3 regions of the Telluria sp. GW821-FHT07G12 genome follow, and region 1 is predicted to be linked to each of the others. Evidence: predicted binding sites of a transcription regulator. Region 1 holds the regulator's gene; each other region holds the start of a gene.
The links. The regulator LexA, encoded in region 1, represses DNA repair genes until DNA is damaged. The targets are predictions, from matches to a motif close to ACTGTATNNNNATACAGT.
Positions count from the first base shown of each region.

Region 2: AC07PE_RS07595 (putative DNA modification/repair radical SAM protein) is a predicted target of LexA. The motif match lies at 5,689-5,706, and genes of this name have one in related genera.
Region 3: AC07PE_RS01225 (PA0069 family radical SAM protein) is a predicted target of LexA. The motif match lies at 4,678-4,695, and genes of this name have one in related genera.

Region 1 covers NZ_JBWKQA010000001.1:447,190-457,633, reverse strand. Annotated here, with positions in the region: gene folC (bifunctional tetrahydrofolate synthase/dihydrofolate synthase) at 1-1,152, shown strand, start outside; gene AC07PE_RS02215 (SPOR domain-containing protein) at 1,164-2,174, shown strand; gene AC07PE_RS02210 (CvpA family protein) at 2,179-2,667, shown strand; gene purF (amidophosphoribosyltransferase) at 2,677-4,200, shown strand; gene AC07PE_RS02200 (cystathionine gamma-synthase family protein) at 4,249-5,487, shown strand; gene AC07PE_RS02195 (hypothetical protein) at 5,560-5,685, shown strand; partial or broken gene AC07PE_RS02190 (hypothetical protein) at 5,719-6,342, shown strand; gene AC07PE_RS02185 (tetratricopeptide repeat protein) at 6,406-7,161, shown strand; gene lexA (transcriptional repressor LexA) at 7,235-7,876, opposite strand; gene rpsF (30S ribosomal protein S6) at 8,157-8,540, shown strand; gene priB (primosomal replication protein N) at 8,570-8,854, shown strand; gene rpsR (30S ribosomal protein S18) at 8,875-9,165, shown strand; gene rplI (50S ribosomal protein L9) at 9,199-9,651, shown strand; gene AC07PE_RS02155 (replicative DNA helicase) at 9,887-10,444, shown strand, end outside.
Region 2 covers NZ_JBWKQA010000001.1:1,639,930-1,650,373, forward strand. Annotated here, with positions in the region: gene AC07PE_RS07570 (hybrid sensor histidine kinase/response regulator) at 1-500, opposite strand, end outside; tRNA gene AC07PE_RS07575 (tRNA-Gly) at 586-659, opposite strand; gene epsC (serine O-acetyltransferase EpsC) at 882-1,805, shown strand; gene AC07PE_RS07585 (TraB/GumN family protein) at 1,824-2,834, opposite strand; gene AC07PE_RS07590 (UdgX family uracil-DNA binding protein) at 2,954-4,450, opposite strand; gene AC07PE_RS07595 (putative DNA modification/repair radical SAM protein) at 4,447-5,676, opposite strand; gene AC07PE_RS07600 (alpha/beta fold hydrolase) at 5,809-6,609, shown strand; gene AC07PE_RS07605 (hypothetical protein) at 6,617-6,841, shown strand; gene AC07PE_RS07610 (M16 family metallopeptidase) at 6,846-9,617, opposite strand; gene AC07PE_RS07615 (tetratricopeptide repeat protein) at 9,653-10,444, opposite strand, start outside.
Region 3 covers NZ_JBWKQA010000001.1:238,904-249,347, reverse strand. Annotated here, with positions in the region: gene AC07PE_RS01250 (MFS transporter) at 1-688, shown strand, start outside; gene AC07PE_RS01245 (HlyD family secretion protein) at 710-1,801, shown strand; gene AC07PE_RS01240 (efflux transporter outer membrane subunit) at 1,798-3,231, shown strand; gene AC07PE_RS01235 (NADPH-dependent FMN reductase) at 3,371-3,994, shown strand; gene AC07PE_RS01230 (tRNA-uridine aminocarboxypropyltransferase) at 4,032-4,652, shown strand; gene AC07PE_RS01225 (PA0069 family radical SAM protein) at 4,763-5,974, shown strand; gene AC07PE_RS01220 (AAA family ATPase) at 6,083-6,646, shown strand; partial or broken gene AC07PE_RS01215 (RNA 2'-phosphotransferase) at 6,682-6,972, shown strand; gene AC07PE_RS01210 (RNA 2'-phosphotransferase) at 7,077-7,244, shown strand; gene AC07PE_RS01205 (diguanylate cyclase) at 7,370-8,695, shown strand; gene AC07PE_RS01200 (ankyrin repeat domain-containing protein) at 8,692-9,228, opposite strand; gene AC07PE_RS01195 (gamma-glutamylcyclotransferase) at 9,260-9,826, opposite strand; gene AC07PE_RS01190 (LysR family transcriptional regulator) at 9,831-10,444, opposite strand, start outside.

The DNA of each region.
Region 1 (10,444 bases):
GCCGGCACCAACGGCAAGGGCTCCACCTGCGCCATGCTGGAAGCGATGCTGCTGCAGTCGGGCTACCGCACGGGCCTGTACATCAAGCCGCACTTCCTCGACTTTAACGAGCGCGCCCGCATCAACGGCGAGATGGCCAGCGACGAAGCCCTGGTCTCCGCCTTCGACGTGGTCGAGAACGCGCGCGGCGACATCGACCTGACCTATTTCGAGTTCACCACGCTGGCGATCTGCCAGCTGCTGTCGACCAGCGAGATCGACGTCGCGATCCTCGAAGTCGGCCTGGGCGGACGCCTGGATGCGGTCAACGTGATCGACGCCGACGTCTCCATCGTCACCAGCATCGACATCGACCACAAGGACTACCTGGGCGACACGCGCGAAGAGATCGGCTTCGAGAAGGCCGGCATCTTCAGGCCGGGCAAGCCGGCAATCTGCAGCGATCCGCAGCCGCCGGCCTCTCTCATCAAACATGCCGAAGACGTCAAAGCCGATCTGTGGCTGATCGGCCGCGACTTCAACTACCAGGGCGACAAGCAGCAGTGGGCCTACGGCGGCCGTTCGCAGCGCCGCAACTCGCTGGCCTATCCGGCCCTGCGGGGCGCGAACCAGCTGCTGAACGCCTCGGCCGCGCTGGCCGCGCTCGAAGTGCTGCGCCTGCGGCTGCCGGTGGGCGCCCAGGAAGTACGCGCCGGCCTGGCGATGGTCGAGCTGCCGGGACGCTTCCAGGTACTGGCAGGCCGTCCGACCACGGTGCTGGACGTGGCCCACAACCCGCACGCCGCGGCGACCCTGGCCCAGAACCTCAGCAACATGGGCTTCCACCGCTTCACCTATGCGGTGTTCGGCATCATGCAGGACAAGGACATCGACGCCGTCATCGAGCACATGGCGCCTTACGTGGATCACTGGTGCGTGGCGGCGTTGCCGTCGCCGCGCTCGGCGAATCCCGACGAACTCGCGAAGAAGCTCGAAGCGAAGAAGCCCGCAGGGGCCAAACCGGACGAATTTTCGGTGACGACTTTCGCCGATCCGGGCGCCGCCTTCCAGGATGCAACTAGCCGCGCCGGACAGGATGATAGAATAGTGGTCTTTGGCTCCTTCTATACCGTGGCCGGCGTGATGGCGGCCCGTAAATCCTCTCTTCATTGACCTGACAACGCATGGGCTTGTTCTCGTTCTTCGGTAAAAACAAGCAAGGCCGCGCTGCCGAGGACAGCGGCCGTTTCTACAGCAAGGACGACGACGCCCCCCTCGGCGAGCGCGCCCGTTCCAAGCGCGCCTCGAGCGCGGGCGCTGTCGCCGGCAGCACGCGCGGCCGCGGCACCGGCAACGACCCGCTGCTGCCCGAGAAGAAGCGCGCGCGCCGCCGCCTGGTGGGTGCTATCGCGCTGGCGCTGGCGGCCGCGGTCGGCCTGCCGATGCTGCTCGATTCCCAGCCCAAGCCGCTTGCCGGCGACATCGCGATCCAGATCCCGGCCAAGGACAAGGCGGCGCCGCTGCCGGTGCCAGCCGAGCCTTCCGCTGCGCCGGCTGCCGAAGCCGCCCGCGGCGTGAAGGCCGTGGCAGCCGAAGACAGCGTCGACAAGGGCGAGGAAGTGTTGAGGGATGAGCCGAGCGTGACGACGGTGGCCAGGCCTGCCGCCAAAGCGCCCGCCGTCGTGGCCAGCGCGAAGCCGCCGGCCGCGATCGACCTGCCGAAGCCCGAACACAAGCTGGAAGCGCCGAAACCCAAGGCGGAGCCCAAGCCGGAACACAAGCCCGAGACCAAGCCGGATCACAAGGCGGACAGCAAGGCCGAGCACAAGCTGGCGGACAAGACCGACAAGGCCGACAAGGCCGAGAAACCGGTCAAGCCGAAGAGTGAAGACAAGCCGGCCAAGCCGCACGACGAGTCGCGCGCGCTGGCCATCCTCGAAGGGAAGGCCGACAAGGCCGAGAAGCCCGCCGAAGCCGCTTCGCAGAAGGTCGTGTTGCAGGTGGCCGCCATGTCGAGCCAGGAAAAGGCCGCCGAACTGCAGGCCAAGCTGCAAGGCGCCGGCATCAGCTCGTACACGCAAAAATCCGGCGAACTGGTCAAAGTTAAGATCGGTCCGCTCAGCAAGGAAGAAGCCGAGAAAGTGCGCGCCAAGCTGGGCCGCATCGGCCTGTCGGGCTTCCAGACCCCCGCTTGAAGCCGTGACGATTTTCGATTACATCGTCCTGTTCATCCTGATCTCGTCGGTCGTCATCAGCACCATGCGTGGGCTGGTGAAGGAAATCCTGTCCCTGGTGGGCTGGGTTGCGGCCTTCGTGGTGGCGAACGCCTTCGGCGCGAAACTGGCGCCCATGCTACCATCGGTGATTCCGGGCGAGTCGCTCAGGCTGATCGTTGCCTTCATCGCACTGTTCCTCGGCGTGCGAGTACTGATGGGTCTGCTGGCGCTGGCGATCGGCGCCCTGATCGAGGCCACCGGCCTGTCGCTGGCCGACCGCGGACTCGGCGGCCTGTTCGGACTCGGCCGGGGCATTGTAATCGTGCTGGCTGGCGTCATATTGTGTGGAATGACTTCCATCCCCCAACAAGATTTCTGGAAAAACGCGTTGCTCTCTCCCATGGCGGAAACCGGGGCGCGCACAGTCAAGCCTTTTTTGCCCGCTGCCTTTGCGCAGCACGTTCAGTTTTAGGAGCACTCCATGTGTGGCATCGTCGGCGTCGTCTCGCAAGCCCCCGTCAACCAGTTGCTGTATGACGCATTGCTGCTGCTGCAGCACCGCGGCCAGGATGCGGCCGGTATCGCAACCAACCACAGCAGCATGTTCTCGATGTACAAGGCCAACGGCCTGGTGCGCGACGTGTTCCGCACCCGTAACATGCGTTCGCTGCAGGGCAATTCCGGTATCGGCCACTGCCGCTACCCGACCGCCGGTTCGTCCAGCGAAGAGGAAGCGCAGCCGTTCTACGTCAACGCGCCCTTCGGCATCACCCTGGCGCACAACGGCAACCTGACCAACCAGGAACAACTGAAGGACGAGCTGTTCCGCATCGACCGCCGCCACGTCAACACGGGCTCCGATTCGGAAGTGCTGCTGAACGTGCTGGCGCACGAGATCCAGACCGCCGCCAACGGCTATTCGCTCGATCCGGAAGCCGTGTTCAAGGCGGTCGCCATGGTCCACAAGCGCGTGCGCGGCGCCTATGCCGTGATCGCGCAGATCGCCGGCCACGGCCTGCTGGCCTTCCGCGACCCCTTCGGCATCCGTCCGCTGTGCCTGGGCGTGAACGAAACCGAGAACGGTCCGGAATACCTGGTCGCCAGCGAATCGGTGGCGCTCGAGGGCCTCGGCTTCCGCTTCGTGCGCGACATCGCGCCGGGCGAGGCGGTCTTCATCGACGACGCCAGCCAGCTGCATGCGCGCCAGTGCGCCGAGAACCCGTCGCTGAATCCCTGCGCCTTCGAATACGTGTACCTGGCGCGTCCGGACTCGGTCATCGACGGCGCTTCGGTCTACGCGACCCGCCTGCGCATGGGCGAGTACCTGGCCGACAAGATCCGCCAGGAGATCCCGGTCGAGGAAATCGACGTCGTGATGCCGATCCCGGATTCCTCGCGCCCGGCCGCTATCCAGCTGGCGCTCAAGCTCGGCGTCGAGTACCGCGAAGGCTTCATCAAGAACCGCTACATCGGCCGCACCTTCATCATGCCGGGCCAGGGCATGCGCAAGAAGTCGGTGCGCCAGAAGCTGAATGCGATCGCGTCCGAGTTCAAGGACAAGAACGTGCTGCTGGTCGACGACTCGATCGTGCGCGGCACCACCAGCCGCGAGATCGTGCAGATGGCGCGCGAAGCCGGGGCCCGCAAGGTGTTCTTCGCCTCGGCCGCGCCGCCGGTGCTGTACCCGAACGTGTACGGCATCGACATGCCGACCCGCGACGAGCTGATCGCCCACGGCCGCACCGTCGAGGAAGTCTGCCGCGAGATCACGGCCGACCGCCTGGTCTACCAGGACATCGAGGCGCTGAAGAAGTCGATCATGGACGTGAACCCGGCGCTGACCAGCGTGGAGGCGTCCTGCTTCGACGGCGTCTACATCACCGGCGACATCTCGCCGGAGTACCTGGACAAGCTGGAGAGCCATCGCCACAAAAGCTCGGGCAAGTCGTCCGAGGACCTGGTGCGGACCCAGCTGAATCTGAACCCGCCGGTAGCGGCTGAATAATTCCTGCGCGGGCGCTCTGGCGCCCGTTTTCATTTGTACGGTACGAACATGAGCGACAAGAACAACTACGGCTTCACCACCACCATCCTTCACAACGACCGCCGCAAACCCATCGAGCAGGGCTCGCTGCACAAGCCCATCCACACCTCGGTGGCCTTCGGCTACGGCGATGCGCGCCAGCTGGCCTCGGTCTTCCAGGGCAAGGAGCCGGGCTTCCGCTACGGCCGCCAGGGCAACCCGACGGTCGCCGCGCTGGAAGACAAGATCAGCAAGATGGAAGATGGCGTGGCCACCCTGTGCTTCGGCACCGGCATGGCGGCGATCGGCGCGCTGGCCCAGGCGCTGCTGAAGGATGGCGACCATGTCGTCTCGTCCTCCTTCCTCTTCGGGAATACCAACAGCCTGTGGAATACGGTGGCGGGGCAGGGCACCGAGGTGTCCTTCGTCGACGCCACGGACGTCGCCAAGGTCGAAGCCGCGCTGCAGGACAACACGCGCCTGGTGTTCGTCGAGACCATCGCCAACCCGCGCACCCAGATCGCGGACCTGGCGCGCATCGGCCAGCTGTGCCGCGAGCGCGGCATCCTCTACGTGGTCGACAACACCATGACCACGCCCTGGCTGTTCCGTCCGAAAGCGGTGGGCGCCGGCCTGGTGGTCAATTCGCTGACCAAGTCGATCGGCGGCCATGGCATGGCCCTCGGCGGCGCCCTGACCGATACCGGCCTGTTCGACTGGAGCACGTATCCGAACATCGCCGCGAACTTCCGCAAGCAGGCGGCAAGCGCCCAGGGCATGGCCCAGCTGCGCGCGAAATCCCTGCGCGACTTCGGCGCCTCGCTGGCGCCGGAAGCCGCCCACCACATCGCCGTCGGCGCCGAGACCCTGGCGCTGCGCATGGACCGCACCAGCGCCAACGCGCTGGCGCTGGCCCGGATGCTGGAAGCGGACGAGCGCGTGGCTGCGGTCCACTACCCGGGTCTGGCCTCGCACCCGCAGCACGGCCTGGCTACCGATCTGTTCCGCGCCTACGGCTCGCTGTTCAGCTTCGAGCTGAAAGAGGGCATCGACTGCTTCGACTACCTGAACCGCCTCAAGATCGCGATTCCGGCATCGAACCTGGGCGATACGCGCACCCTGGTGATTCCGGTCGCGCACACGATCTTCTTCGAGATGGGCCAGGAGCGCCGCGCCAGCATGGGCATTGCCGAGTCGCTGATCCGGGTGTCGGTGGGCATCGAAGATACCCCCGATCTGGTGGAAGATTTCCGATCGGCATTACCCTGATTGCATTGTCATAAAGTAATCACACATCTATCATCGTCTTACCTACATATCTGTATCCAGTGAGGAGAGACGATGAAACGACTTGTATTTACCCTGCTGATGCTGGCGGCCGGCGCGGCCTTCGCCGACGACCTGGGTGACGCGGAAAAAGCCTTGCGGGCGAAGGATTACGGCAAGGCATTCCCGATGTATACCTAGCTCGCCAATGCCGGCAATACCGAAGCACAGTTCCGGCTGGGCGAGATGTACTGGTATGGCGACGGTACCGCCGTCGACATGGCCAAGTCGCAGAGTCTGCTGCAGAAAGCTGCGGCAAGCGGCCACAACGGCGCCAAGGAGGCGCTGGCCGTCCTGCAGAAGCGCGAGCAGCGCGCCGCCGATCTCGCTTACTGGACCAGTGGCTACAAGGGCGAAGACCTGGTGTCGGGCAAATACGCCTGTCCCATGCCGACGATCCCGGCCGTGTCCAAGACCAATGCCGAAATCAAGGCCGTCAGCGAAGCCATCGCGAATTGGGAAACCTGCTACAACGACTTCGTCGCCGGGGTCAACCAGCTGCCGCCGGCCAACAAGCGCATTCCGGCCGACGTCCTGCAGCTGATGAGCCCGCGCGAAGCGGAGCAGGCGATTGCCCACGTCGACGATACAACGGTTGCCGTCATCACCCGCCGCCAGAACGATGCGCTGAGCTTCAGCTCGGAGCGTGACGCCTGGCACAAGGCGACCAATGAGTTCGTCCTTGCCGCGAATTCAAAGCAGGCGTCGAACAAAATGCTGATAGAAGCCGAGAACAGGCAATTCGAGGAAAACAACCGCAAGTTTAATAACGCCTCGCCCAGCGTCATGAAAAAGTGAGTCGGGTTGAGCTGGCAGGGCTGTGCGGGTATGATGAATTTCCTTTTTCACAGCCCTGTTTCCATGAAGACTCTCCTGTTTTGCGTGGCCCTGCTGGCGGCCGGCGGCGCCTGCGCCGATGAGCTGGCCAATGCGGACGCCCTGTTCGCCAAAAAGGCTTATCCCGAAGCCCTGCAGAAATACACCAAGCTGGCGAACGCCGGCAATGTGACGGCCCAGCAGCACGTGGGCGAAATGTATTTTTATGGAGAGGCAGGAACCATCGACGAAGCCCAGGCCGAGGCCTGGTTCCGCAAGGCGGCCGCCAAGGGCAATCCCAGCGCCATCGCTTCACTCGAGCTGATCGCCAAGCGCGTGGAGCGCCGCAAGGACATCGACTACTGGATCACCCAGTACGACGGTTCCGAATTCCGCACCGGCCAGTACCGCTGCCCTGTGCCGCGCTTCCCGTCCGTCTCCAAGCAGAACGAGGAGATCGACCGGATCTGGGCCAACATGAAAGCATGGCAAGATTGCCATAACGCCCTGGTCCAGGCGCTCGTCGACGCCAATCCAGGCACCAAGCTGATCCCCGCCGACATCGTCAAGCTGATGACCAAGCCCGAGATCGAAAACGCCGGCAAGCACCTGAATCAGGTGATCGAGAATCTCGCGGAAACTGTGCGGGTCAAGGGCAAGCTGGTGGTGGCCGATTTCGGCGCATGGCGGGATGCCACCGACGCCTGGATCAAGGAGCACAACAACATCGTCAACAGCACGCCGACGCCGGAACGCCAGCACGAGCTCGAAGAGCGGCGCCAGAACCGCGGAAACCTGTAGGGAAGATGTCAGGAACGCCCGGTGCAAGACCGGGCGTCTGAAGAGAGGTGCTTAGTGCCAGCTTAGTGCCGGCTTAGTGCCACGACCGCAGAAGGCCGACAGCCAGGCCTTCCAGCGCGAACTCGTCGCTGTGCGGATCGACCGTGATCACGGAGAAGTCCGGGTTTTCCGGCAGCAGTTCGATGGTGGCGCCGTTCTTGCGGTAGCGCTTGACGGTGACTTCATCGCCGATGCGGGCAACCACGATCTGGCCGTTCTTGGCTGAATCCACTTTCTTGACAGCCAGGAAGTCGCCATCGCAGATGCCGGCATCGCGCATCGACCAGCCTTTTACCTTCAGCAGGAAGTCGGGCTTGGCCGAGAACATGGCCGGGTCCACCGAGTAGGTGGTCTCGACGTGTTCCTGGGCCAGGATGGGCGAACCGGCGGCGACGCGGCCGACCAGCGGCAGCGACATCAGCAGGGCAGCCGGGACGACCGGTACGGGGACGGTGTCCGCCGCCGCGCCGACCAGGCGGATGCCGCGCGAGGTGCCGGGAGAAATTTCGATCGCGCCCTTGCGCGCTAGGGCTTGCAGGTGTTCCTCGGCGGCGTTGGCCGAGCGGAAGCCAAGCTCCTGCGCGATTTCGGCGCGGGTGGGCGGAAAGCCGGTATTGTCGATGGCTTCCTTGATCAGGTTGAGGATCTGTTCTTGCCGTGCGGTGAGCTTAAGCATGTTCGATAGGTGTAAGTAAAGGAGCGTCTCGAGCGACACCCGACACCCTGTATTTTTGTACAGTATTGCGCCGGGCGCAAGGGGAATCCGTCGCTTTTGCCGCTTTTTTTTGCTTGGCGGGCACAGCCGATAACAACAGGGCAAGCGGGCAAGCTGGCGGGCACCGCAGATGGTGATTGAGCTCTTGACGTTTTTGCGGTTATAATGTCGGGCTTTCCCTTCCCACACTCGTCTTGACGCCGAGGTGGGCATTTGTTTAAACGTCCTTAAGGAGTGTTGCATGCGTCATTATGAAATCGTGTTTATCGTCCACCCGGACCAGAGCGAGCAGGTCCCGGCGATGATCGAGCGCTACAAGACCACCGTCACCTCGCGCGGCGGTAACATCCACCGCGTCGAAGACTGGGGCCGCCGTCAAATGGCTTACCAGATCCAGAAGCTGCCGAAGGCACACTACATCTGCATGAACATCGAGTGCGACAACGAGACCCTGGTCGAGCTGGAAACCGCATTCAAATTCAATGATGCCGTGCTGCGTCACCTGACCGTCAAGATGAAGAAGGCCGAAACCGCACCGTCGCCGATGATGAAATCGGTCCAGCGCGAAGACGCAGCCAAGAGCCATCGCGCCGAGCAGGCAGCCGCTCCGGCCGCAGCCGCTTAATTTCTTCGGAAAGTGAAGCGCAGAGGGCAGTGAACGAGCTGTTGCTGGTCGCAAGCATCGCGGAACGCGATACCTTGCGGTATACCCCGGCCGGCATCCCCATCGTCAGCGGCATCCTGTTACATGGATCGCAGCAGCTGGAGGCAGGGATTGCCAGGCAGGTCGAGTTTGAAATCGCCGCGCTTGCCGCGGGAGATATTTCAGGCCGGTTTGCCGATGCCGAACTTGGTGCCGTGTACCAGTTCAAGGGCTTCCTCGCGAGGAAGAACCGCAACAGCAAAGCCCTGGTGTTTCACATCATTGAATTCATTTAGATTAGATACAGGAGCCAAAAATGGCATTCGGTAAAAAGTTCGACAAAAACAAGGCCAAGGAAAAACTGAAGCGCAAACAGCAGAACCCGCTGTTCAAGCGTAAGAAATTCTGCCGCTTCACCGCAGCAAACGTGGAACAGGTTGACTACAAAGACGTCGACACCCTGAAGGACTTCGTCCAGGAAAACGGCAAGATCATGCCGGCACGCCTGACCGGTACCAAGGCGCACTACCAGCGCCAAGTGGACACCGCCATCAAGCGCGCCCGCTACCTGGCCCTGCTGCCGTACACCGACCTGCACAACGCTTAATCGTCGGTCACGACACGTATACTGGAGAATAATATGCAAGTCATCCTGCTGGAAAAAGTCGTCAACGTCGGCAACCTGGGCGACGTGGTCAAGGTCAAGGACGGTTACGCACGTAACTTCCTGATCCCGCAAAAGAAAGCCCGCCGTGCAACCGAATCGGCCGTGGCCGAGTTCGAAGTCAAGCGCGCCGAACTGGAAAAGGCAGCCGCCGAGAAGCTGGCAGCCGCACAAGGCCAGGGCGAGAAGCTGAACGGCATGACCATCACCATCGCCCAGAAAGCTGGCGTCGATGGCCGTCTGTTCGGTTCCGTGACCAACTTCGACATCGCTGAAGCCCTGAGCAAGCAAGGTTTCGCCGTCGAGAAGGCCAACGTCCGCATGCCGACCGGCCCGCTGAAGACCACCGGCGAGCACCCGGTTGCCGTCGCTCTGCACACCGACGTCGTCGTCGACGTGACCGTGGCAGTCGTGGGCGAAGCTGCCTAAGAAGCTTCGAGGAACCTACTGCGCGTCGTAGGTCCGGTTTGCGATGCTCCGCTACGGCGGACCGGCTGTACTGTTCGTACAGCTGCGCTTCTCAACCAGACCTCCTTCCGCTCGCTACGGTTCCTCTCGCTTCTTGTTGCTGGAATGAAAAAAGCCGGGTTCGCCCGGCTTTTTTTATGCTTGGAAAATCACCAATCATTTCAGCGGTCGATGCGGAAAAGGTATAATGTCGGCCATGAACACCCCAGCAGACCCGCAGATCGAGTCGCTCCGCATTCCCCCGCATTCCATCGAAGCAGAACAGTCCGTCATCGGCGGCCTGCTGCGCGATAACGCGGCGTGGGACCGTATTGCCGACTTCATGCATGCGGAGGACTTCTACCGCTACGACCACCGGATCATCTTCGAACAGATGGTCCGCCTGATCAATGCCGGCAAGCCTGCCGACGTGATCACCGTATACGAGTCGCTCGTCCAGCTCGGCAAGGCCGAGGAAGTGGGCGGGCTGCAGTACCTCAATGCGATGGCGCAGAACACGCCGTCCGCCGCTAACATCCGCCGCTACGCCGAGATCGTGCGCGACCGCGGCGTGCTGCGCCAGCTCATCACCGTGGCCGACGAAGTCTCGGCCAAGGCCTTCAATCCGCAGGGCGCCGAGGTCAAGCAGATCCTCGACGAAGCCGAATCGCGCATCTTCGCGATTGCCGAGCAGGGCGCCCGCGGCGCCCAGGGCTGGCTGCCGGTGCAGCCGCTGCTGACCCAGGTGGTCGAGCGTATCGACGAACTCTACAGC
Region 2 (10,444 bases), 1.2 Mb from region 1:
ACGCAGGCGCAGTGCATGCCCTGGATCGCGCCATGTTCGTCGCGCACCGGAGAGTACGAAAAGGTGAACCAGGTCGGCTCGTCGTAGCCGTGGCGGTTCATCACCAGCAGCAGGCGCTCGGCATAGGTGGCCTCGCCGTTCAGGGCGCGGTCGATCAGCGGGCTGATGTCGTGCCAGATTTCGCCCCAGATGTCATGAAAGCGCCGGCCCAGCGCGCGCGGGTGCTTGTCGCCCAGGACTTCGCGATAGGGGTCGTTGTACAGGAAGCCGAGTTCCTTGCCCCAGGCAACGAACATAGGAAACGTCGAGTTCAGCATCAGCCCGACCACGATGCGCAGCGCCTGCGGCCAGGTAGACGGATGCCCAAGCGGCGATGCGCTCCAGTCCTGCGTGCGCATCATCTCCCCGACCTCGCCGCCTCCGCTCAGGAACATGAGCGAGCCGGCAAGACTGTCAGCGTCGTGCGGTGAGGCTTCAGGTAGCGGGGCGTGTTGTTGCATGGTCAAGTCTGGTCCGAGGAAGACCAGAGTTTGCCATAGTTTCAAGATGGGAGACGCACCACGCGGCCCTGAAAGGCGGGAAGACTGGAGCGGGTGAAGGGAATCGAACCCTCGTATGAAGCTTGGGAAGCTGCCGTTCTACCATTGAACTACACCCGCGTTGCCCGCATTCTACGCGGGTTCTAGCCCCTTTGACAAATCCCGACTACCCCCTCGTTGATGCCGCCTAAGATGATCGGGGCAGGCTTTTGCGCGCCCAGGTAGAAGCTTTTCGCATGAGCTTGCACTTTTATATTCGTTTGAATCCGCAAACCGGCCCGCTATATTGGGCGCGCGGCGCGCATGCCCTGGCGCAGCGCTCATTTCACTCGAGGAACTCTAATGGCACACTTCGACATCGGCGCGATCGTACGCGACCTGCACGACGCCCGCCAGCAATGGCGCCAGGCCCACCGTCCCGCCGGCGAGGTGCGCGGCATCGAATTCCCGTCGCGCGACGCGCTGGCGGAGATCGTCGCCCAGCTCAAGGGCGTGCTGTTCCCGATGCGCCTGGGGCCGCCCGGCCTGCGCCGCGAAAGCGAGGACATCCACGTCGCCCACGCCCTCGATTCCGCCCTGCACTCGCTGCTGCGCCAGGTGCAGATCGAGCTGCACTACAGCGCCGCCCTGCAGCAGCGCACCGACGGCGACATCGCCAGCCAGGCCCTGGCGGCCACCCAGGCCTTCGGCGCCGCGCTGCCGGACGTGCGGGTGCAGGTCGACAGCGACGTGCTGGCCGCCTACCAGGGCGACCCGGCCGCGCGCAGCGTCGACGAAGTGCTGCTGTGCTATCCCGGCGTGCTGGCGATGATCCATTATCGGCTGGCGCATCGCCTCTACGAACTGGGCTTGCCACTGCTGGCGCGCATCATCTCGGAGCTGGCGCACGCCGCCACCGGCATCGACATCCACCCGGGCGCGAAGATCGGCGCCGGCTTCTTCATCGACCACGGCACCGGCGTCGTGATCGGCGAGACCGCCGTCATCGGCCAGCGCGTGCGCCTGTACCAGGCTGTCACCCTGGGCGCCAAGCGCTTCCCGACGAATGCCGACGGCAGCCTGCAGAAAGGCCTGCCGCGCCACCCGATCGTGGAAGACGACGTCGTCATCTACGCCGGCGCCACCGTGCTGGGACGCATCACGGTGGGCAAAGGCGCGGTCATCGGCGGCAACGTGTGGGTGACCGAGGATGTGGCGCCAGGCGCGCGCGTGGCCCAGGCTGCGGCGCGCGAGGAAAGGCTGGGGCAGCAGAACGAGCCGGCCTGACGCAAGCGCGCTAGCGGCTCACTTCGGGCTCTCGACCGTGTAGCCCCTGGCCTGCAGCGCGGCCAGGTAGCTCTTCGGCCCAAGGATGTCGCTCATCTGCAGCACGGCGACGGTCGAAGCATTGTTGGCCAGCGATCTTTCGGCTGCCGTCAGCCACGATGCCATGCGGCGTTCGCGCAGATTCTGGAATGCCGGGTGCTTTTTGGCGGCGGGGCTGTTGAAGAGCGCGTCCGTGCAGGCGCCCTCGCGTTCGGCGTAGTCGAGATTGCCGATCTCGGCGACGTTGCCGTTCGCCCAGGCGTTGGCGCGCACGCGCATGGCATCGATATCGCCTTCGAAGCTTTCAAGCGTCCTGGTAAAACAGGCGACGTCCTCCAGTTGCGATTGCTTGAAATCTTTCAGCAGGCGCCCCGGCTCCTCGAGCTTGATCGAGACACCGGTCGGGGTCAGCTTCACGCCGCGCCGTTTTGCGATGTCATCGATCTGCTTGCGCACCTCGGCGCCGCCGGACAGGCCGCTCTTCTTCATGGCGGCGTCCGTCAGTTTCTGCGCGGCGAAGAAGGGACGGAAGGTTTCGACCTTGTCGTCCTCGCCGATGTATTTCGCTTTCAGCACTGCCCAGCGCGCGTAGACATCGGCCGGCACCACCTGGCGCAACTCGGCGCCGTCGGGGTTCTTGATCGCACCGACCAACGACGGCAGCGCAGCCACGGCCTTCAGGCCGCCCCACCAGCCGACGCCGACGCTCACGCCCGGCGGCGCCAACACTTCCTGCGACTGCCCGATCAGGCGGTCGACCCGGCTGTCGTCCCACTCCATCCTCAAAGGCAGCGGCGCATACGTGCCGAACACCCACATCACGTGGCCATCCTTCGACACTTTCCATAAGCCTGGCCCGGGGCGCTTGCCGGCAACGAGAACCTGGGCCGCAGGGCCTTCCTCTCCTGCCTGCGCAGCTGCCGGCTCGGCGGGAACGGATGACGGATCGGTCTGCGCCGGCGCCGCGGCGCTCAGCAGGCTCAGTGACAAGACACAGGCAATACGCGTAGCAAGCATCGGAGACCCCCTTTATTGTTGTGTTGCCAAAGATTACCTAAATGGCATCGAGGGGGATATGGGCGCAACAGGATGTTACAAGCTGTGTATATCTAAGCCGGCGGCTCTTCCGGCTGGCGATCGAGAAGATCCTGGGCCAGCTTGAGGCTGTCCACCATGGTCTGGAAAGCCTCGCGCTTGGCCTCCTCGCCAGGCACCCGCAGCACGTAGGAGGGGTGGTAGGTGGTGACGATCCAGTGCCCCTCGTGGAAAACCGGGTGGCCGATCAAATTCTTCAGGGTCACGTTCGCCATGCGCATCACGGACTTGAGGGCGGTCGCGCCCAGCGCCACGATCACGGTCGGCTTGACGTGGGCCAGCTCCTTGTCCAGCCAGTAGTGGCAGGCCTCGATCTCCTTCTGCGCCGGCGTCTTGTGGATGCGGCGCTTGCCGCGCGGCTCCCACTTGAAATGCTTGACGGCGTTGGTCACGTAGATGCTGTCGCGGTCAACGCCGGCCTTCTCGCAGACCTGGTCGAGCAGCTTGCCGGCCGGCCCCACGAAAGGCTGGCCGGCCAGGTCTTCCTGGTCGCCCGGCTGCTCGCCGACGAACATGATCTTCGCCTTCTTCGGCCCTTCCCCGCCCACCGCCTGGGTGGCGAACTGCCACAGCTTGCAGCGCCGGCATTCGTCCAGCTTCGACGGCTGCTGGCGCTCCGGCTGCGCATCCTCGGGCGCGATCGGGATGGTCGTGCCCTTGCGCTGGCCGACCGCCTCGTACTGGCCGACCTTGCGTGCGCCACGCGCCGCTTCGGAAATCATGTGGGTCACGATTTTGCCTTCTGGCAAATTTTTCCAGCGATGCGAAGGGATGTGCTGCTGCATCACCGCCTGGTTCAGGCGCGCCGGGTTGAACACGCTGCGGTAGTACGTCAGCCACAGCGCTTCGCCGGTGTCTTCGAGGTCTTCGGAATTCTTTACCAAGGGGCCGGTGTTGTGCAGGGTCTGGCCATCCCACAGCACGCTGGCTTCGGGGGTGGCGATCATCCAGCTGACCTTGCCCATGCGCGAGACGAAGTGTTCCGCCACCTGCGGCAGCACGTCGTGCTGCGGCTCGTACCAAGCGACGAAACGCGGCGGCCCCGCTTCGGCCGGGCGTTCGCGGAATCGGATGTAGGCATGCATGTCGTGCTCCTCACGGCGCACCGCCTTCACCATCGCGTTCAGGCGCGCGCCGTCTTCGTCGGCCGGCGACTGCACGTCGTGCTCGCCCTGCTGCCAGCGCCAGATCACGCGGTACAGGAAGGCCCAGCGGTCCGGCACGCGGCAGCAGGCGGCGCTTTGCAGCATGTCCATCAGCGAGCGCGGGATGTGCGGCGGCGCGTGGCGCGGAGGTGTTGGCTCCAGCGGCACATTGTCGGAAGGATTATGCGGCTGCTCGGCCGTGGACGGCGCACCCGAGAACAGGTCGCCGCCCGCATACGGCGTGCTCCAGGTGACCAGCTCCGGCGGCACGTCGTGGACCAGCAGCTCGCGCGCCGCCTTGCGCCATTCGGCGAAGGTCTCGACCAGCAGCGGCTGGCCTGCGCGCTGTCGGTCGATCGCACTCATGCTGCCTGCAGCTCCGGCCACAGATTCATTTGCTGCGGCGCGTCGGCCATGTTCCGCCGCAGCAGTTCGGAAGACGTTGCGCCCTGCGCCGGCTTGTAGTCCGCGGTGACCACGAAGGGCGCCAGCTTTTTGAGGCTGCAGCGCAGGCGCGACAGATCTTCCCAGCGGATGCGGCGCAGCCGGCGCAGGTCGATGATGCGTTTCGCGGAGCGCAGGCCGATGCCCGGCACGCGCGCGATCATGTTCTCGTCGGCGCGGTTCAGGTCGAGGGGGAAGTGTTCCCGGTTGCTGAGCGCCCAGGCCAGCTTGGGGTCGATGTCGAGCGCCAGGTTGCCGGCCGACGGCATCAGTTCGCCGGCCGTGAAGCCATAGCCGCGCAAGAGGAAATCGGCCTGGTACAGGCGGTGCTCGCGCAGCAGCGGCGGCGGCGCCGAGGGCACGCTGGAAGGACTCTGCGGAATCGGGCTGAAGGCCGAGTAGTACACGCGCTTCAGCTTGTAGGAGCCGTACAGGGTCTGGGCCGTATTCAGGATGGTCTGGTCGTCGCTGGCGTCGGCGCCGACGATCATCTGCGTGCTCTGCCCGGCCGGCGCAAAGACAGGCGCCTTCGGATGATCGTCCTTCTCATCCAGCTTGGTGCGGATCGAGCCCATCGCCAGCTTGATGGTGTGGACGTTCTTCTCGGGCGCCAGGCGCGTGACGCTGTCCTGGGTCGGCAGCTCGATGTTGACGGACAGCCGGTCGGCGTACTTGCCGGCCAGTTCGATCAAACGCGGATCGGCATCCGGAATGGTTTTCAAGTGGATGTAGCCACGGAATTTGTGCTCTTCGCGCAGGCGCCGCGCGACCTCGACCAGCTGCTCCATCGTGTAGTCGCTGGACTGGATGATGCCCGAGCTGAGGAACAGCCCGTCGATGTAGTTGCGCAGGTAGAAATCCTGGGTCAGCTTGACCACTTCGTCGACCGAGAAGCGGGCCCGCGGCACATTCGAGGTGCGGCGGTTGACGCAGTACTGGCAATCGTAGATGCAGAAATTCGTCAGCAGTATCTTCAGCAGCGACACGCAGCGGCCGTCCGGCGTGTAGCTGTGGCAGATGCCCATGCCATTGGTGGCCCCCAGGCCATCCTTGTCGACCGAATCCCGCTTGGGCGCCCCACTGCTGGCGCAGGAAGCGTCATATTTGGCGGCATCGGCCAGGATCTCGAGCTTGTCTTTGAGTTCCATCGCGCAGTAAATACTGTATGGATGCACAGTATAACGCAGTTCCGATTCGCGCGGCTGTGCGTGAGCACACGTATGTAACATGAGAGAATATGAGAATTCGCAATGTCGCTTTTTTGACGAATTTGATTATCGATGTCTGTCCAGTTTCGCAACAACGTCCACATTGCCGGCGCCGGCCACGCGACCATGGTGTTCGCGCATGGCCTCGGCTGCGACCAGAACATGTGGCGTTTTCTCGCCCCGGCCTACCAGGACCGCTTCCGTACCGTCCTGTACGACCTGACCGGCAGCGGCAATTCCGACCGCTCAGCCTATGACCGCGTGCGGCACGGCAGCCTGCACGGCCATGCCGACGATCTGCTGGACATCCTGGATGCCTGCTCGGCCGGGCCGGTGGTCTTCGTCGGCCATTCGGTCAGCGCCACGATCGGCCTGCTGGCGGCAAACAAGGCGCCCGAGCGCTTCCTGGCGCAAGTGATGGTGGGACCGTCGCCCTGCTATATCAACGACGGCGATTACGTGGGCGGTTTCAACCGCGAGGACATGGAGGCGATGCTGGGCACGATGGACGCCGACTTCCCCGCCTGGTCGCAGCGCATGGCGCCTATCCTGATGGGCGGCGTGCGCCCGGAACTCACCAGGGAACTGCTGGCCAGCTTCATGCGCAACGACCAGGGTATCGCACGCCATTTCGGGCGCGCGACCTTCCTGTCCGATCACCGCGCCGACCTGCCGCGCTCGAAGGTGCCGAGCCTGATCCTGCAATGCCGCGACGACCTGATCGTCCCGCGCGAGGTCGGCGAATACATGCTGCGCCACCTGCCGGACAGCAGCCTGCGCATCATCGACGATGAAGGCCACTGCCCGCACATCAGCGCGGCGACCGCAACGTCGAGGGCGATCGACGCTTTCCTGCACCGGACGCTGGGCTGAAGCCTGCATGGACGCGCTCGAACTCCTCTTCCACCTCATCGTCTGGTGGCGCGTCGGCCTTTCGGTGCTGGCGGCAGGCCTGCTTGCACTGGTCCTGGCCAGCCTGATCCCCGGATTCGGCGGGGTCGCAGGCATCGTCGCGGTCCTGATCGGCCTCGGCGCCGGCATGCTCTGGCAAATCAACTACGAGCGCTCGAAACAGGAGCGCTCGCCGCCGCCGCAGCAGCAATGAAGCGTCAGCGGACCGGCTTGCCGTCCGCGTCCAGCACCGTCACCTCTCCCCAGCCCAGCTTGCGGATGCCCGGTTCGACCTTGCGCAGGTCGCCGATCACCAGCCACACCACGTCGTCCGGATGCACGTAGCGCGCGCCGGCGCTGGCCAGCTGCTTGTCGTTCAGCGCGCGCATGCCGCCGGCGTAGCGGCTCCAGTAATCGTCCGGCAGGCCAAGGTTGATGCTGGTGACGGCCGCGCCTTCCAGCGCATCCAGGGTGGCGAAGCGGCCCGGCAGGCGCGAGGTCACGTTGCGCATCACACTGTCGAACTCCTCGCCGGCGATCGGACGCTGGCCGGCGATGTCGCGGATTTCCTTCGCCACTTCCTGCATCGCTTCGACCGTCTTGTCGGTCTGCACCGGCGCCAGGGTCAGGAAGCTGCGCTGGCCGCGCATGTCGATCATGCGCGCGGTGGTGCCGTAGCTCCAGTGCTTATCCAGGCGCAGGTTGCGGTTCAGGCGCGAGGTCGCCATGCCGCCGAAGTTGTGCATCACGGCCTGGATCGCCAGCTCGTCCGGCTGGCCGGCGGGCAGCGACACATGGGCCGCGACGATGGTCGACTGCGGCGCTTCCGGCTTGTCGATCAGGTAGATGCGCTTGCCCGCGGTGGCGGCTACGGCCGGCACCTGCTTGGCGGGCGCGCTGCCGGCCTGCCATTTGCCGAAACTGGATTCCAGCGCCGGTACCAGCTTCTCGAGCGTGGTGTCGCCGGTCACGACCAGGGTCGCGCTGCCCGGACGGAACCAGGCGTCGTGCCAGCGCGCGACGTCGTCACGATTGACGCTCTGGGTGCTGGCTTCGGTGCCGGTCGCCGGACGGCCGTAGGCGTGATTCGCGCCATACAGGATGCCCGGCATCACGCGCACCGCGAGAGCGCTCGGCTGGGCCTTTTCCTGCCCCACCTGGGCCAGGCGGCGCTGCTTGGCCAGCTCGACCTGGTCTTGCGGGAAGGTGGCATTGAGGGCGGCATCGGCCATCAACGCGAGCGACGGCGCCAGCTTGGCGCTGGTCGCCTTCAGGCGCAGCACCGACTGGTCCTGCGAGGTGCCGGTGCTCATCTCGGCGCCCAGCGATTCCAGCGCGTCGGACAGCTGGAACGCGTTGCGCGTTTTCGTGCCCTTGTCGATCAGGCCCAGGGACAGCGAAGCCAGGCCTTCCTTGCCGGCCGGGTCGGCGGCGGCGCCGGCGTCCAGCACCAGCGCGGCGTTGACGATCGGTGCGCCATGGCGTTCCAGCAGCACCACCTTCAGGCCGTTCTTCAACTGGGCGCGCTGCATGGCCGGGAAGCTGACGTCGGGCGCCTGGCCGAGTGCCGGCAGCTGCTTGCGGTCGAAGCTGGATTTTACGGCGGCCAGTTTCGCGAACGGCTTCACGGTCATCGTGTAGTGATGTGCGCTTAACCAGCGCTTGCCGGCGGCCTTCACCTCGGCCGGGGTGGCGTTCGCCATCTGCTCCAGGCGGGTCAGGTAGGCGTCCGGGCTGCCGCCGTAGGTCATGCTCTCGGCCAGCACGTCGGCGCGGCCGCCGAAGCCGCCCAGGCGCTCGAGGCCGCGCGAGAATTCGGCCAGCTCGCGGGTCTTCACGCGCGCCAGTTCCTCGGCGGTCGGGCCCTTCTCCAGCAACTCGCCCACGATGCGGTCGATTTCACGTTCGGCTTCCGCCTGGTCGGCGCCGTTCTTCAGCGTGACGGTGATGCCGAAGCTGCCGCCCAATTCGCTGTCCTGCACACCGGCGGAGACGCTGGTGGCGATGCCCTTCTCGTACACCAGGCGCTTGTCCAGGCGCGCGCTCTTCGAGCCGGCCAGCACGTCGCCCAGCAGCTGCAGGCGCGCCACGTCCGCATCCTTCCACGCCGCCGAATGCCAGCGGCGGTAGACGCGCACCTGCGGCACCTGGTCTTCCATCTCGTCGCGGATGTCGCGGTCCAGCACCGGGATCCAGGTTTCGGTACGCGGCAGCGGCGGTCCCGGCGGCAGCGCGCCGAAGTACTTGTTGACCAGTTCCAGCGCGCGCTCCGGGGTGATGTCGCCGGCCAGCGACAGCACCGCGTTGTTCGGGCCGTAGTAGGTGCGGTACCACTCGCGGATGTCTTCCAGCGAAGCCGCGTTCAGGTCGTCCATGCTGCCGATCGTAGTCCACGAATAGGGGTGCGAGTACGGGTACATCTTGGCCGCGAATTCATAGCGTACCTTGCCGTAGGGCTGGTTGTCGCCCTGGCGTTTCTCGTTCTGCACCACGCCGCGCTCGCGCTCCAGCATCGCCTGCGAGATGTAGTTGCCGAGGAAGCCCATGCGGTCCGATTCCAGGAACAGCGTGCGTTCCAGCGCCGAGGTCGGGACGTCCTCGAAGAAGTTGGTGCGGTCCGTATTCGTGGTGCCGTTGCGGTTGTTGGCGCCGAGGTCGTCCATCGCCTCGCGGAAGCCGTGCGGATAGTTTTCGGAACCGTTGAAGAAGAAGTGCTCGAACAGGTGAGCGAAGCCGGTCTTGCCGCGCTTCTCGTTGCGCGAACCGACGTGGTACCAGACGTTCACGCCGACCACCGGCACGCTGTGGTCTTCATGCACCAGCAGGGTCAGGCCGTTCGGCAGCACGAATTTTTTGTAGGCGATGCTGTAGGCCTTGCGGTCGAAGGCCGGCGATACGGCTTTCGTCGAAGCGGTAGCGTTGGCGGCCAGGGACGGCGCGCATGCGGCGGCGGCCAGGCCGAGCGCGAGCACGATCTGCTTGAGTTTCATGGTCTTCTCTCTTGTTGTAAGAATAGTTAAGCGGCTTACGCAGCGCCTGCGTAGCCGTTGGCTTGCGCGAGGAGAGCAGGCTCCATGCGCGCGGCAATGCGCTGGATGTAGGTGGTGGCGGGGATGACGCCGGCAGCGCCGGCGCGGTGCAGCCAGGCATAGGCCTCGACCAGGTCCTTCTGCACGCCCTGGCCGCTGGCGTACATGACGCCGAGGTTGAACTGGGCGCGGGCATGGCCCTGGCGCGCGGCGCACAGGTACCAGAAATGGGCCGCTTCGTAGTCGCGTTCGACGCCGTGGCCGCTGTCATAGCGCAGGCCGAGCGCGAACTGGGCCAGCGCGTGGCCCTGGTCGGCGGCCTTGCGGTACCACTCCCAGGCCTGGCGCGGATCGATGGCGCCGGAATCGTCGCGGTCCAGCAGCTGGCCCAGCATGTACTGGGCGGGTGCGTAGTCCTGGTCGGCCGCCTTGCGGTACCAGTGCATGGCTTCGTCTTCGATGCGCAGGGCGAGGTCGAACTGGGCGCGCAGGTGGCCCTGCTCGGCGGCTTTGCGGTACCAATCGATGGCTCGCTGTGGATCCTGCGGTACGCCGTGGCCGGCGTCGACCAGCTGGCCCAGGTGGTATTGAGCGCCAGCCGAACCCTGCTCGGCGGCCTTGCGGTACCAGTGCGCGGCGATGGCGTAATCCTGGTCCACGCCCTGCCCATGTTCGTAGCGCAGGCCCAGGTTGTCCTGGGCGCCGGCGTGGCCCTGCTCGGCCGCCTTGCGGAACCAGTTCAGCGCCAGTTCGGGATCGCGGGCGACGCCGTGGCCGCTATCGTAGAT
Region 3 (10,444 bases), 210 kb from region 1:
GATGGCGCCGCAGGTGATCGCCCTCCTGATCATGGCGCTGGGGGCCTGGATCGACTCGCACGCCAACAGCCTGACGCGCCCCGAAGAGATGTACGTCAGCCAGGGCCTGCTGGCCTTCGGCGGCGTGTTCTTCCTCGGGCCCTTGCTGCTCACCTTGTTGGGCGCGGTGATTTCGAACCCGGCCAACCTGATCACCTTTTCGGTGCTGTTCGGCCTGACCCAGAACCTCGGCGGCCTGCTCGGCTCCGCGCTGCTGGGCACCTGGCAGGTGATGCGCGAAAAATTCCACTCGTCGAACCTGGCCGACCACCTCAGCAGCCTCGATCCGATGGTGGCTGCCCGCATCCAGCAGGGCGGGGCGGCCTACGGGCGGGTTCTTGCCGATCCGTCCTCGCGCACGCGCCAGGGCATCTCGGTGCTGACGCAGACCGCCACCCGCGAAGCCAACATCCTCGCCTACAACGACGTGTTCCTGGCGATCGCCATCCTCGCCGCCGTGCTGGCCGTCTGGATTTTCGCGCGCGCGTTGTGGCTCAAGTATGTGGCGCCGCCGCCCGCCGCAGCGCCCGCGCCTGCACCCAGCGCCGTGGCGCCGGCGCGCGACACCGTCACCGATTCGCCGATCGCCAACGCCGTGGGCGATCCGCCCGAGCCGGAAGCCGCAGCCACCGCAATCCGCCCATCATGAACAGCTGAAGCAGAAGACACCATGGCCGAGACCACGACTAGCAATACCAAAGAGCAGCAAAAATCGAACCGCCACGTCATCGTCAGCGGCGCCGTGTTCGCGCTCATCGCGCTGATCGGCGTGCTGATCGTGCTGTATGCCTGGGACCTGCCGCCCTTCCGCAGCACCATCGAGAGTACCGAGAACGCGACGGTGCGCGGGCAGGTGACCATCATCAGTCCGCAGCTGTCCGGCTACGTGGTCGAGGTCGACGCACAGGACTTCCAGCACGTGAAGCAGGGCCAGCTCCTGATGCGCATCGACGACCGCATCTACCAGCAGCGCCAGGAGCAGGCGCGCGCCCAGCTGGCGGCCCAGCGCGCGGCGCTCGCCAATTTCGCCCAGAGCCAGAAGAGCGCGGCCGCCACCATCGCCCAGAACGAGGCGGCGGTGGCGAACGCCGGCGCCCAGGCCCAGCGCGCCCAGGCCGACCTGCGCCGGGTCGAGGAGCTGGCGGCCGACGGCTCGCTGTCCGCGCGCGAAAGGGATGCCGCGCGCGCCGCCCATGCGCAGGCGGTGGCGCAGACCGCGCAGTCGCGCGCCGCGCTGGAGATCTCGCGCCAGAGCCTGCGCACGGTGGACGTCAACCGCGCCTCGCTGGAGGCGGCGGTGAGCAACGCCGAGGCGGCCGTGAAGCTGGCCGAGATCGACCTCACCAACACCCGCATCCTCGCCCCACGCGACGGCCAGCTGGGACAGGTGACGGTGCGCCTGGGCGCTTTCGTGAACGCCGGCGCCCAGCTGACCGCCCTGGTGCCGCAAACCATGTGGGTGGTAGCGAACATGAAGGAGACGCAGATGGCCGGGGTGCGCCTGGGCCAGCCGGTCACCTTCACCGTCGACGCGCTGAACCACGCGAAGATGCGCGGCCACGTCGAGCAGATCGCGCCGGCCACCGGCTCCGAATTCTCGGTGATCACGCCGGACAACGCGACCGGTAACTTCGTCAAGATCGCCCAGCGCATCCCGGTGCGCATCAGCATCGACCCGAACCAGGAACTGGCGGCGCGCCTGCGGCCGGGCATGTCGGTGGTGGCCAGCATCGATACGGCTGCGCAAGGACAGCAGCGATGAGCAGGGTGGTTCGCCTATCGCTGGCCTCGGGCGCGGCCGCGCTGCTGCTGGCCGGCTGCCGCATCCCGGTGCAGGAGCGGCCTGCGTCGACGATCGAGGTGCAGGCAGGCTGGCGTGCGCCGTTGCAGGTCGGTCCCAACGCCGCCGTCGAGCAGGAGTGGTGGCGGGCCTTCGGCGATCCGGTGTTGGACACCCTGGTGGCGCAGGCCCTGGCGCACAACGGAGACCTGCGCACGGCGCGCTCGCGGCTGCAGGAATACCAGGCGCGCATCCGCGTGGCCCGCTCGGCCCAGGAACCCAGCGTGTCGGTGAGCGCGGGGCCGACCCGGGCGCGCGCCATCGGGCCGCTGGGCACGCCGGTCGAATCGACGGCGGTCACGGGCAACGTGCAGGCCGCCTACGAATTCGACCCGTGGGGCCGGCTCGAGGCGGCCACGCAGGCGGCGCGCTTCGACTATGCGGCCCAGCAGGCGGCGGCGGACGCGGTGGCGCTGTCGGTGGCGGCCAGCACCGCATCCGGCTACCTGAACCTGCGTGGGCTGGACGCCCAGCTGGCGCTGGCCCGCCAGACCCTGCAATCGCGCGAGCGCTCGCTGGCGCTGGCGCGGCGCCAGTTCGAGGTCGGCTACAGCTCGCGCCTGGAGCTGTCCCAGGCCGAAGCCGAGTACCGCAACACGGCCGCCGTCGTGCCCCAGCTGGAGCGTTCGATCACCCAGCAGGAAAACGCGCTGAACCTGCTGGTGGGCGCCAGCCCCGGCCCGGTGGCGCGCGGCGCCGAGCTGACCAGCTTGCGCCCGCCAGGCATCGCGCCCGGCCTGCCGTCCGAACTGCTGCGCCGCCGCCCCGACATCGCCCAGGCCGAGCGCAGCATCGCCGCCGCGGACGCCAGCCTGGCCGCGGCGCGCGACCAGATGCTGCCTTCGCTGCGCCTGACCGCCTCGGTCGGCGGCTACGCGCACAGCCTGCCGGACCTGCTGGGCTCCGGCACCACGCTGTGGAGCGTGGGCGGCAGCGTGCTGGCGCCGATCTTCGATGCCGGCCGTCTGCGCGCCCAGGCCGAGATCTCGGCGTCCTTGCGCGACCGCGCCGTGTTCGCCTACGAATCCGTGGTGCGCAATGCCTTTGCCGAGACCGAGAACGGCTTGTCGGCCGTGCAGCGCCTGCGCGAGCAGCTGGAACAGGCCGAGGCGCGCCGCGTCGCCACCGCCGAGGTGCTGCGCATCGCCCACAACCGCTACCGCAACGGCTATTCGTCCTATCTGGAAGAGCTGGACGCGCAGCGCAATGCCTTCAGCGCGGAGACCAACGTGCTGCAGCTGCGCGCCAGCTGGCTGGCCGCGCACGTGGACTTGTATCGCGCGCTGGGCGGCGGCTGGCCTGGAGCGTCTGACAGAGTCCATGGCGGCGTTGCACCCGTCTCGCCGTACTAGCGTACTGTCTTCGCCGGTGCGCCTTGCCCTGGGCTCTGTCAGACGCTCCAGGTCGCTATATCGGGCGCGCTGTCGAAGGAGCACTGACTAGAATCGACTAAACGATTTAAAACATTTTTTTAAATAAACGGAGGCTGGCATGATCAACATTGCAGTGATAGTGGGCAGCACCCGCCCCGGACGCAAGGCGCTGGACGTGGCGCGCTGGGTGATGGAATGCGCGGGCACGCGCGGCGACGCCGCCTTCGAACTGGTCGACATCCAGGATTTCCAGCTGCCGCTGCTGGACGAGCCGGTGCCGCCTTCGATGGGCCAGTATTTGCAGCCGCATACGAAAGCCTGGGCGGCGAAGATCGCCGAGTTCGACGGCTTCGTGTTCGTCACGCCGGAGTACAACCACGGCACCTCGGGCGCGCTGAAGAACGCGATCGACTTCCTGTACAAGGAGTGGAACAACAAGGCGGCAGGCTTCGTCGGCTACGGCAGCGCGGGCGGCGCGCGCGCGATCGAGAGCCTGCGCCTGGTGATGGGCGAGCTGATGGTGGCCGACGTGCGCGCCCAGGTCATGCTGTCGCTGTTCACCGACTTCGAGAATTTCACGACCTTCGACCCGGCCGAGCACCACGAGCGCGCGGTCGAGACCATGCTGGACCAGGTGGTGCACTGGGCCGGCGCCCTGAAGCCGCTGCGCAAGGACGATCCGCCGGTGCCGGTGCCGGACAACATGCCGCCGCGCGGGGAGCGGGTCGGCGGGAGCTTCTGAGTTCGATGTGCGAGGCGCGCGGGTACAATCGCCGCCCATGACGACATCCGAATCCCGCCGCCCGACCTGCGCCGCCTGCCTGCGAGCACAGAGCGCCTGCATCTGCCGCTTCGTGACTCCGCTGGCCAGCCAGGTCGAGCTGCTGGTCCTGCAACATCCGCTCGAGGTGCACAACGCCAAGAACAGTGCGCGGCTGCTGCACCTGTGTCTGCCGTCCAGCCGGCTGCTGGTGGGCGCGGTGTTTCCTTTGACGGAACTGGATGCGGCCCTGCATGCGGACGAGCGCATGCCGCTGCTGCTATATCCGCAGACGGCGGGCGAGGCCGAGCTCGGGCTGCCGGCGCCGCCTGTGCTCGATCCTTCGCTGCTGAGCGCGCCGGAGATGCTGCGCCTGGTGCTGCTCGACGCCACCTGGCGTAAGAGCCGCAAGATGCTCTACCTTAATTCCTCACTGCAAGCCCTGCCGCGCCTAACCCTGCAGGACTTGCCACCCTCGGCTTATCGGATTCGCAAGGCCCATGCGCCGGACCAGCTGTCCTCACTGGAAGCGGCTGCATTTGCACTTTCGCAACTGGAAAAGCGGCCCGAACACTACGCACCGTTGTTCGAGAGCTTCAACGGGTTTGTGGAACAACAATCCCAGCGATTTCGCGCTTGAACCCGTAGTAAAGCGGGTGTACGATACTGTATATCCATACAGTACTCGGGAGCGCCATAGTGAATCGCCAACAAGCTTGGGCTGAAGACGTGGAATTGCAAGGGCAGGTCATGATCCCTCCGCGGCCGTTGACGCCGCACAAGGGCCGTGGCGCCGTGTCCAACCTCCAGGGCCGTTACGAAGTCCACGGCCGCGAGCGTTTCGACGACGGCTGGACGGTTCCGGGACTGAAGACGGACGAGCCGGCGCCGCCGAAGACCATCGTTACGGATGAGTTCGCCAAAACCATCCTGACGCGTAACGCCTCGCCGGACATTCCCTTCAATGTCTCGATCAACCCCTACCGGGGCTGCGAGCATGGCTGCATCTATTGCTTCGCCCGGCCTTCGCACAGCTACCTCGGCCTGTCGCCGGGGCTGGACTTCGAGAGCCGCATCTTCGCCAAGGTGAATGCGGCCGACCTGCTGCGCCGCGAACTGGCCAAGCCCGGCTACGTGCCCGAGAGCATCGCCATCGGCGTGAACACGGACGCCTATCAACCCTGCGAGCGCGAGCGCGGCATCACGCGCGAAATACTGCAGGTGCTGGGCGAGTGCAATCACCCATATGGGCTGATCACCAAGTCGGCGCTGATCGAGCGCGACATCGACCTGATCGCGCCGATGGCCGAGAAAGGCCTGGCCGCCGCCGCCATCACCCTCACGACCCTGGACGGCGAGATCGCGCGGACGCTCGAGCCGCGCGCGGCAGCGCCCGCACGCCGCCTGCGCGCGATCCGCACCCTCACGGACGCCGGCATCCCGGTCAGCGTCAGCGTGGCGCCCATCATTCCCTTCATCACGGAACCGGAAATCGAGCGCATTCTCGAGGCCGCCAGGGACGCGGGCGCGGTTGGCGCCCACTACACGGTGTTACGCATGCCGTGGGAGGTCAACCCCTTGTTCCATCAATGGTTGTACGCTCATTTTCCAGACCGGGCGCAACGCGTGCTGAACCGCATGAAGGATATGCACGGCAACAAGGAATATGACAGCGAGTTCGGCAAGCGTATGAGCGGCGAAGGCATCTGGGCCGACCTGATCCGCCAGCGCTTTACCAAGGCCATCAAACGCCTGGGCATGGATGGCTACAATGGCCGCTTCAGCAAGATGAACGGCGAGCAGTTCCGCCGGCCGCTGGTGGTGCCCTCGGCGGCTGCCTGCCAGCGGCGCGACGAGGACGTCACCCAGCTGGACCTGTTCGGCGGGGCGCCGGCGGCTGAAGGGGGCGGCAAGCCGGCCAGCAAGAAGACCAAGGCGAGTCCGCAGCTGGATTTGTTCTGACCGGGCGGGCGATCCCGGGCTGGCGTCTTGTGGAGGGCGCCGCCGTCGGCTAGGATGGCGCTCTCGTCTTTCTGGACGGCACTAGCAAGCAGGTATTTCGATCACGGGATGCATATGGAAGAGCAGGGCAGCAGCACAGCAGGGCAGGTCAAGCGGGTCGTGTTCGTCGGCGCGGAATCGACCGGCAAGTCGACCTTGTGCGAGTACCTCGCGCGCCAGTACGGCAGCGTTGCCGTGCCCGAGATCGGCCGCTACATCTGGGAAGACAAGCAGGGCCAGCTGAACGCGGACGACTACGTCGATATCGCCCTGCGCCACCGCGAAGCCGAGGACGAGCAGATGCCCTATGCCAGGCGCTACCTGTTCGTCGACACGAATGCCCTGACCACGCTGCTGCTGGGCCTGGAATTCGGCCAGGTCACCGAGCCGGTGCCGGCCGAGCTGCTGCGTTGCGCCGACGAGTGCCGCGAGCGCTACACCCATACCTTCGTCTGCGCCGACGACATTCCCTACGAAGAGCAGTCCGCGCGCGAGAACGAAGCCTGGCGCGGACGCATCCACCAGCTGGTGCTGAAGGACCTGGAAGCGCGCGGTATTCCCTACACCCTGGTCAGCGGCAGCGTCGAGGAGCGCGCGCTGCAGGTCCGGCGCGTGATCGAAGGCGTCGTGTAATACGGGCCCGGCTGCGGCCGGCCTATACTCGGTCCATGAAGGACCCCGTCGTCGCCACCAGCAAGCTGCTCAGCTACGTACTGCGCCACCGCCCGGACAGCATAGCCCTGACGCTGGACGCCCACGGCTGGGCGGACGTCGACGAACTGCTGGCCTGCCTGGCCGCCCACGGCAAGCCGCTCGACCGCGCGCTGCTCGAGCGCGTGGTCGCCGGCAACGATAAGCAGCGCTTCGCCTTCAGCGAGGACGGCAGCCGCATCCGGGCCAGGCAGGGCCATTCCATCGCCGTCGACTTGCAGCTGAGGGAGGCCGAGCCGCCCGCCGTGCTCTACCACGGTACGGCCAGCCGCTTCCTGAAGGCGATCCTGGCGTCCGGGCTGCGGGCCGGGCGCGTCATCACGTCCACCTGTCCGCCGACGTGCAGACCGCCATGCGCGTCGGCGCCCGCCATGGTTTTCCCGCCATGCTGCGCGTCGACGCGGCGCGCATGCGTGCGGACGGCATTGCTTTCTACCAATCGGACAACGGCGTCTGGCTCACCGGCGAGGTGAAGCCGAAATACCTCAGCCAGGCCCCAGTGCCTACCCGAATTGCATAGTCCGGGTGTTGTTGTTGCGCCATGTCAGGATGCGGCATCAAAAAAAGTTTCCATTTTTTATACCATTCAGGGCAATATCCTTGTATGTTATCCGTGCAACTTTTGCATCCGATGGACCCTGCAACATGCCAAGCCCCGTCCCGCTTTATAAATATCGCGCGCTGCTCCTGTCGCAAAATTTCTTCATCAAGGACAACGCGGCCGAGCTGCGCCTGCACGCGCACAAATACGACTTCGACATGGCCTTCTTCAGCGAAGTCAGCGAATTCGTGGCGGCGGTGGAGGGCGACACCGGCAACGGCCTGTTCGTGATCGACCTGGATGCCCTGCACAACATGCAGTCGGACATGCAGGACAGCCGCAAGACGCTGATGCTGGGCGAGCTGCTGCAGCGCCTGCCGGCCGGCAAGGAATACGTCTATCTGCAGAGCAGCCGCCAGGGCGGACGCTACCTGCTGCAGCAGAAGCTGGTCGACTGCCACTGCCTGGCCTATGCCGAAAAGCCGATCGCCAACGACGTTCTGGTCGACAAGCTGTTCAAGCTCTTCGTCCAGCAGAAGCGCGGCGACATGGTGCGCCTGATGCACCTGGGCGACATGGGCAATATGGATGAGAATTGCCTGCGCCAGGCGCGCATCGAGCTGATTCCGCACGACCAGGCCCAGACCCTGCACCTGCGGGTGCGCGAGCTGCAGCCGGACCTGGTACTGGTCAGCGATGACGAGTTCGCCCGCACCGATTCGCTGGCGCGCGTGCTCAAGAAGAATATCGAAGCCGATCCGGTGCGCGAGATCGTGCTGCTGCAGCGCCAGCCCGACGCCGCCCTGATGCAGCGCGCGCTGGCCAACGGCTTCGACGCAGTGCTGCCCGCCGGCGGTGCCGAACTGCTCTGCGCCCAGCTGGTCAACCGGGCCAGCAAGATCCGCGTCAGCAAGGATCTGATCTCGAAAGACCGCGCGACCGGCCTGCTCAACAAGGTCGGCCTGCAGCAGAAGGCCCAGGAACTGATCCGCCAGGCGGCGCAGGAAGAACGTCCGCTGGCCTACGGCGTGATCGACATCGACAAGTTCAAGACCATCAACGATACCTGGGGCCATTATTTCGGCGACATCGTGCTCAAGCGCCTGGCGGTCTGCCTGGCGGCCCATCTGGGCGAGCGTGACCTGCTCAGCCGCTTCGGCGGCGAGGAATTCGTGGTCGTGTTCTGGGATTGCACGGTGGAGGAGGGCTGGGCGCGGCTGGATGCGATGCGCCGCGCCTTCGGCGGCTTGCCTTTCGAAGTCCGCGCCGGCGACGTGCGGCGCTTTTCCTTCAGCGGCGGCATGGCGGGCTATCCGGCCTGCCAGACGGAGAACGCGCTCTTCCTGCGCGCCGACGCCATGCTCTACGAAGCCAAGCAAGGCGGGCGGGACCGCATCTGTCCGCAGCCGGCGGCGCAGGCCGCAGCTTAACGTTCGTTCGTCACGGCCGCCAGCAGTTCCAGCGTATCCATCGCCCCCATCTTGCGGGCCGCATCCAGCATCGACACGCCGTCGGCATCCAGGCGGAAGGGGTCTGCGCCGCGCGCCAGCAGCAGCCGGGCGATGTCGCTGCGGTTGAACATGGCGGCGAACATCAGCGCCGTCTTGCCGTTCGGGCCGGCGCTGTCGGCGGCGGCGCCGTGGTCCAGCAGCAGCGTCGCAACTTGCAGATCGCCCTTGAAGGCGGCGCCGTGCAGCGGGGCCTGGCCGGCGTCGTTCATGATTTCCGGATCGGCCCCGTGTTCCAGCAGGACTTTGGCGGCGTCGTGGTGGCCGTGATAGCAGGCCAGCATCAAGAGGCTGTCGCCGCGTTCGTTGCGCAGGTTGGGCGGCAGGCCCTGGTCCAGCAGGGTGGCCAGTTTGGCGGCTTCGCCGGCGCGCGCGAAACCGAATACGCGGCGCACGAAGGCGAGCGTGTCTTCATCGAGTTCGCTGGCCGAGGGCGGGCGCGGTGCTTCCTGCATCGTTGTCTCCGTGTCGAATCGAGTTCCGAGCTTAGCCTAGAAAGGCAGCCAGATGGCGCTCGATCTCGAACACGTGCTCGTCGAACTTGCCCAGTTCGCGCAAGGCCTTGGCCAGTTCCAGCAGGTATTCGCTGTTCGGGCCGCTCGGGCCGCAGGCAGCAGCGATCTGGCGCGCGATATCGCGCTCGCTGGCCGGGCCCAGGTAGGCCGCGTTCTCGTGGGTGGCGATGTAGACCAGGCCCTCGGTCGCGCTGCCGTCCTCGAAATGAATGTCGGTGGCAAGGCGCAGGTAGCCGTTCTTTTCGCGGTAGTCGAGGTGGGCGAATTCCTCGGGCGTCACCAGGTAGGCCATGCCGTGGCAGACGGCGTCCGTTTGCGGCACCAGGGTCACGACCCGGCCGGGCGCGGTCTCGGTGCCGCGGTGGTCGTGCGAACCTTGCCAGAAGCGCCGGGTCCAGCCGCCGATGTGGGCGGGACGGCGCTCGAGGTAGGGGAAGTCGGCCTTGAAGATCAGGGAACCGTAGCCGAACAGCCAGACGCTGGCGTGGCTGTCGAAGCGGTCCATGGCCCGGTTGATGGCGATGGTATTGAAGGACATGCCGCTATTCTAGCGACTGGCGCGGCAGTCCGCCGCCGACGTACTCTTCCAGATGCGCGACAAAGGCCTCGGCCGCCGGCGACAGCGAACGCTGGCCGCGTGTATAGATGTAGAAGCGGCGCGTCAGCACCGGCGCTTCCAGCGGCCGGCTCAGCAGACCGTAGCGCTGCACCAGCGCCGCCGCGTAGGGCATGCAGACCGTGACCCCGAGGCCGGCCGCCACCATCGCCAGCGCGGTAGTCATGAAGTTGACCTCGTGCTCGGGTTTCAATGTCGCTTCGCGCAGCGCTTCGCCCATGTCGGCCAGCAGGCGCTCGGTGAACTGGCCGCGCAGCGAGATGAAGGGGTAGCCGGCCAGGTCGCTCCAGGCCAGCCGTTTGCGGCCCGCCAGCGGATGATCCGGCGGGATCACGGCTTCGAAGGGCATGTCGAGCAGCAGGCGGGCGTCGAGCTCGGGTGTCTCGTCGCGCTCGGGGGCGATGCCGCAGTCGACTTCGCCGGACAGCACCCGCGCCGTGACATTCTCGACCCCGCTGTCGGCAAGGCTGACCTTGACGTCCGGGTGGCGTTCGCGCCAGGCCGCGATCGCCTGCGGCAGCAGGGTGCAGGCCATCAGCT